2 linked regions of the Metabacillus sp. KUDC1714 genome follow. The protein of the gene in region 1 interacts with the protein of each later gene in a pairwise test. Links are inferred from orthologs where the notes say so. Each region holds a gene or a part of one and is shown in the gene's direction. Other genes may lie near its edges. The genes, in order: asd and def.

The links.
Region 2: the proteins of asd (region 1) and def interact in binary tests that used the Escherichia coli proteins (3 or more experiments, as listed by UniProt). The link is inferred for Metabacillus sp. KUDC1714 from one-to-one orthologs.

What each region holds. Positions count from the first base shown.
Region 1 is NZ_CP055263.1:4,356,195-4,359,382, forward strand. Bases 19-2,868 are described here. They hold asd (aspartate-semialdehyde dehydrogenase), read left to right. Parts: upstream 19-846; coding sequence 847-1,890; downstream 1,891-2,868. Other genes in these bases: dpaA (dipicolinic acid synthetase subunit A), read left to right, coding at 19-115; HUW50_RS20050 (dipicolinate synthase subunit B), read left to right, coding at 115-717; dapG (aspartate kinase), read left to right, coding at 1,957-2,868. In the rest of the region: more of dpaA, read left to right, coding at 1-18; more of dapG, read left to right, coding at 2,869-3,174.
Region 2 is NZ_CP055263.1:4,251,825-4,255,060, forward strand. What follows is about bases 23-2,920. They hold def (peptide deformylase), read left to right. Parts: upstream 23-1,179; coding sequence 1,180-1,662; downstream 1,663-2,920. Other genes in these bases: priA (primosomal protein N'), read left to right, coding at 23-989; fmt (methionyl-tRNA formyltransferase), read left to right, coding at 1,668-2,621; rsmB (16S rRNA (cytosine(967)-C(5))-methyltransferase RsmB), read left to right, coding at 2,602-2,920. Also shown: more of priA, read left to right, coding at 1-22; more of rsmB, read left to right, coding at 2,921-3,236. UniProt on the Escherichia coli protein: Removes the formyl group from the N-terminal Met of newly synthesized proteins. Requires at least a dipeptide for an efficient rate of reaction. N-terminal L-methionine is a prerequisite for activity but the enzyme has broad specificity at other positions.

The sequences.
Region 1 (3,188 bases):
ATTGGCACCAGGGTTACCTGGCATTGTTGCCCCTAAAACAGCAGGCCAAATTGTAGCTAACGTTCTTACACAGCTTTTGAATGATTTATTAATAGAAGGAAAGGGGTCTTCTTGATGAAGTTATCTGGAAAACGTATTGGATTTGGAATTACCGGATCACATTGCACATATGAAGAGGTATATCCACAAATTAAGTCATTATTAGATGAAGGTGCAGATGTAATTGCTGTTGTATCATATACAGTTAAAAATACAACAACACGTTTTGGAGTTGCTGGAGAATGGGTAGAAAAAATAGAAAAACTGACAGGTAATAAAGTAATTGATTCGATTGTAGCAGCAGAACCATTGGGTCCGAAGCTCCCACTTGATTGTATGGTAATTGCACCATTAACAGGTAATTCAATGAGTAAGTTTGCGAATGCATTAACTGACTCTCCAGTTCTTATGGCTGCCAAAGCAACATTAAGAACACATCGTCCTGTTGTAGTTGGGATTTCAACTAATGATGCACTTGGGTTAAATGGTGTAAATCTAATGCGTTTAATGGCTACTAAAGATATTTATTTTATTCCTTTTGGTCAAGATGCTCCTGATAAGAAACCTAACTCAATGGTTGCTAGAATGGAATCATTACTTGAAACAGTTCTATCTGCACTAGAAGGAAAACAATTTCAACCTGTTGTTGTCGAAAAGTTTCGCGATTTAGAAAAATAATTTAAAAATTCAATAAAACAAAAATAAATTTTTGAATCCATTCGACAATTAATGTGATAGAATAATACGTAAAAGATTTGAAGCTATTTTACATGTTTGTTTAAAATAGCTGGAAGGAGCTAGTGTTTAATGGAAGCAAAAGGTTATCATGTAGCAGTAGTCGGTGCAACAGGAGCGGTGGGGCAGCAAATGCTTCATACGCTGGAGGAACGTAATTTTCCAATTTCTAAATTAACTTTGCTTTCTTCTGAGCGTTCAGCAGGTACTAAAGTTACGTTCAGAGACGAAGAATATATTGTTCAAGTCGCAACTCCTGAAAGCTTTGAAGGAGTTCAAATTGCATTGTTCAGTGCTGGTGGAAGTGTATCTAAACAATTTGCACCAGAAGCGGTAAAACGTGGAGCAATCGTTGTTGACAATACAAGTGCATACAGAATGGATGAAAATGTTCCACTTGTAGTACCTGAAGTTAATGAAGAGGCTCTTAAAGATCATAATGGGATTATTGCAAACCCAAACTGTTCTACGATTCAAATGGTTGTTGCACTTGAACCAATCCGCAAGCAATATGGCTTAAATAAAGTGATTGTGTCAACATATCAAGCAGTATCTGGAGCAGGTGCAGCAGCAATTAGTGAATTAAAAGAACAATCTAAAGCCATCCTAAATGGTGAAGAATACACACCTGAAATTCTTCCTGTAAAAGGTGATGAACAACACTATCAAATTGCATTTAATGCAATTCCACAAATTGATAAATTCCAAGATAATGGCTTTACATTTGAGGAAATGAAAATGATTAACGAAACGAAGAAAATTATGACTATGCCTGAATTACACGTAGCAGCTACTTGTGTTCGCTTACCTGTTGAGACTGGACATTCAGAATCTGTATACGTTGAAATTGATCAACATGATGTAACAGCAGAGCAAGTTAAAGAACTATTAAAAGAATCTGATGGTGTGACACTTCAAGATGATCCTTCAAGACAAATTTATCCAATGCCAGCACATTGTGTAGGAAAGAATGATGTGTTTGTAGGTCGAATTCGTAAAGATTTGGACCGTGTTAATGGATTCCATATGTGGATTGTTTCTGATAACCTATTAAAAGGAGCAGCTTGGAACTCTGTTCAAATCGCTGAGAGCCTTGTAAAATTACAATTAGTTTAATCATTATTAGGAAGAGAGCATGGTTAACCAGCTCTCTTCTCTCACGTCTATAGTTGAGGTGTTACAATGAAAATTATCGTTCAAAAATTTGGTGGAACGTCTGTTAAAGATGCACACGGCCGAGACATGGCCTTAAACCATATAAAAGAAGCAATGTCAGAAGGCTATAAGGTTGTTGTTGTCGTCTCTGCTATGGGTAGAAATGGTGATCCTTATGCAACAGATACGCTGCTTGGTTTGCTGTATGGCGGAATTGAGTCGATTTCGAATCGGGAACAGGATATGCTCTTGTCTTGTGGTGAAATGATTTCTTCAATTGTATTTTCGAGTATGTTAAACGAGAATGATATTAAAGCTACAGCGCTAAATGGATCACAAGCAGGTTTTGTTACAAATGATGAACATACAAATGCGAAAATTCTTGAAATGAAGTGTGAGCGATTGCTTGAGACATTCGAAACTCATGATGTTGTAGTTGTGGCAGGTTTTCAAGGTGCTTCATCGACAAATGGAGATATTACGACGATCGGTAGAGGTGGAAGTGATACTTCTGCAGCCGCACTAGGTGCAGCATTAGATGCTGAATTTGTTGATATCTTTACAGATGTTGAGGGTGTCATGACTGCAGATCCACGAATTGTAGAAAATGCAAAACCTCTTTCAATTGTAACATATACGGAAATTGTTAATCTTGCATATCAAGGTGCTAAGGTTATCCATCCCCGTGCAGTTGAAATTGCAATGCAATCAGAAGTACCTATACGTGTTCGATCGACATATTCACAATCCTCGGGAACACTCGTTACATCAAATCACTCTAGAAAAAGAGGTAGCGATGTCCATGAACGACTTATAACCGGAATCGCTCATGTCTCTAATGTCACTCAAATAAAAGTGACTGCAAAAGAAGGACAATATGATGTACAAACTGAAGTTTTCAAAGCAATGGCAAAGGACGGTATAAGTGTTGACTTTTTTAATATAACTCCAAAAGGTGTTATTTACACTGTTACTGATAAGGTTACCGATCGTGCAATTGAAATTTTAGAGAGTCTCGGTTATGAACCAATTATTAATAGACATTGTGCAAAAGTATCAACAGTAGGTGCAGGAATTATGGGTGTTCCAGGTGTGACAGCAAAAATAGTGACAGCACTTTCCGAAAAGGGAATCCAAATCCTTCAATCAGCTGATAGTCACACGACGATTTGGGTCTTAGTAAAGGAAGAAGATATGATAAAATCGGTAAATGCTTTACACGAAGCATTTGATCTATCAAAGTAAGAAAACTTAAAGCC
Region 2 (3,236 bases), 100 kb from region 1 along the record:
TTTCAACATCGTTAATTGAGAAATTAACCGAAAGACTAGAAAAAGGGGAACAGTCGGTTTTATTCCTTAACAGAAGGGGATATTCTTCGTTTGTTATGTGTCGAGATTGTGGTTTTGTTATCCAATGTCCACATTGTGACATTTCATTAACCTACCATAGACATGGGCAACAGCTTAAATGTCATTACTGTGGACACGAGGAACAGATGCCAAATGTATGTCCGGAATGTCAAAGTGAACATATTCGTTTTTTTGGAACAGGTACACAGAAAGTAGAAGAAGAATTAGTCAAGGTATTACCGCATTCGAGAATCATTCGAATGGATGTGGATACGACAGGGAGAAAAGGTGCGCATGAAAAGCTTTTAACAAGATTTGGTAACAAAGAAGCTGATATTTTATTGGGAACTCAAATGATTGCAAAAGGTCTTGATTTCCCAGATGTCACCCTTGTTGGTGTGTTAACAGCAGATACGATGCTTCACTTACCTGATTTTAGAGCCTCTGAAAAAACATTTCAGCTATTAACACAAGTAAGTGGTAGAGCAGGAAGACATGAGCTTCCAGGTGAGGTTATCATTCAAACTTATACTCCTGAGCATTATAGTATTCAATTGGCAAGTCAATATGATTATGACTCATTTTATAATCATGAAATGCAGCTTCGTAAAAATCATGCTTATCCACCTTATTACTATCTAGCCTTACTTACGGTCTCACATCCAGAAATAACAAAGGTTGTTTCTGTGACAGAGAAAATAGTTCAATTTTTAAGAAGAAATGTTGAAAATGAAACAAAGATATTAGGACCTGTAGCTTCACCGATCCCGCGGATTAAAGATAGATATCGATACCAATGCATGGTAAAATACAAACGGGAAAAAAACTTACATGAAACATTAAGAAAAATCATTGAACACTTTCAACAAGAAATGAGTTCAAATGACTTAATCATCGCAATTGATCTAAGTCCAAATACGATGATGTGAGTTGGACTTTTGTTTAATGAATAATAAAATTTTTATACTGTATAAGCGCTCGGTATTCAATGCCTAGCCTCTCGAGGTCATAAGTCTCACTAATGAATTGAAGGTAAAGAATGTATTCTATTCATTAGTGTCTTATTGCCCGAGGCTGAACAAGGCAATTGCGCTTTAGTGTATGTTTGGAGGAGTCTTTTTGGCGGTAAAACCAATCGTTATGTTTCCGGCAGATGTTTTAGAAACACCTTGTGAAAAGGTAACTATTTTTGATCGGAAGCTAACAAAGCTTTTAGCAGATATGTATGATACGATGATTGAAAATGATGGTGTTGGACTAGCAGCACCACAAATAGGAATTTCACAGCAAATAGCTATTGTTGATATTGATGATCATAATGGAACAATAGAATTAATCAATCCAGTTATTGTTGAAGAACGTGGTGAACAAACTGGACCTGAGGGATGTTTAAGCTTTCCTGGTCTGTACGGTGAAGTAACGAGAGCAAACTATGTAAAGGTTAGAACATTTAATCGAAAAGGAAAAGTGAAAATCATTGAAGCTGAAGGATTTCTTGCTCGAGCGATCCAACATGAAATGGATCATCTTGAAGGAGTGTTATTCACAAAAAAGGTAGAAAAATACTTAGAAGAAAATGATTTAGAAAGTGCGGAAGGATGACACGTATGACAAAAATCGTATTTATGGGAACACCTGATTTTTCTGTGCCGATTTTACGGAGTCTTGTAAAAGCAGGCTATGATATTGTTGGTGTTGTAACCCAACCAGATCGACCAAAAGGGCGTAAAAAAACTCTTACTCCGCCACCAGTAAAAGTAGAAGCTGAGAATCATGGTATTAAAGTGTTACAGCCTGAAAAGATTCGAAATGAGGTTGAGGATGTTCTTTCATTGGAGCCAGACCTTATTGTCACGGCAGCTTTTGGACAAATTTTACCAAAGGAATTATTAGAAGCGCCTAAATTTGGCTGTATAAATGTACATGCTTCACTTTTACCGGAATTAAGAGGTGGTGCACCAATTCATTATTCTATTCTTCAAGGGAAAGATAAAACAGGAATCACGATCATGTATATGGCAGAAAAACTTGATGCAGGTGATATCCTTACTCAGGTCGAGATTAGAATTGAGGAGCGAGACACAGTTGGTTCATTACATGACAAGCTCAGCGAAGCAGGAGTAAGGCTTTTGTCTGAAACAATTCCTCAATTACTTGCAGGAAAGCTCACACCAAAAAAGCAGGATGATTCAAAAGCAACCTTCGCCTCTAATATTAAACGTGAGCAAGAAAAGATTGATTGGACCAAAACAGGGGAAGAAATCTATAACCAAATTAGAGGTCTTAATCCTTGGCCTGTTGCGTTTACCACATATGAGAATCAACCTCTCAAGGTATGGTGGGGAGAAAAGATGCCGAGTAAAAACGATTCATCTCCGGGAACAATTATCGGAATTGATCAGGATGGTTTTGTTGTCGCAACTGGAAATAAAACAGCGATAAAAATCACTGAACTTCAACCATCTGGTAAAAAGAAAATGAGTGGAGAAGACTATTTGAGAGGGACAACAATTTCCGTAGGGAATAAATTAGGCGATGATGATGAAAAAACAACCAAATAGTGTACGAGATGTAGCAGTAGAAATCTTATTACAAGTTGAGAAAAATCAAGCATATAGTAATTTGCTTTTAAACTCAATGATAAAAAAACATAAAGTAAATGAGAAGGATATAGCATTACTCACCGAAATCGTTTACGGAACATTGCAAAGACGTGAAACACTCGACTATTTTTTAGCAGGCTTTTTAAAAAAGGCAAAAAAAATTGAGGCTTGGGTACAAATTTTATTAAGGATCTCCATTTACCAAATGGTTTATCTTGATCGAATCCCAGAAAGAGCAATCTTTTTCGAGGCAGTAGAAATTGCGAAAAAACGAGGTCATAAAGGGATTGCTGCTTTTGTGAATGGCGTGCTCAGATCTGTTCAACGAGAAGGTCTACCTACATTTGATGATATATCTGATTCTGTGGAGAGACTAGCAATTAAAACAAGTCACCCCTCATGGCTAGTTGACAAATGGGTAAAACAATTTGGTTATGAAGAAACCGAAAAAATGTGTGAAGTAAATTTAATGCCACCTTCGCAAACAGCACGAGTTAATCAAACGAAAACAACTGTTGATGAGCTTTTTCATGACCTTACAAACAAAGGGATAATGGTTGAGCATGGAGATTT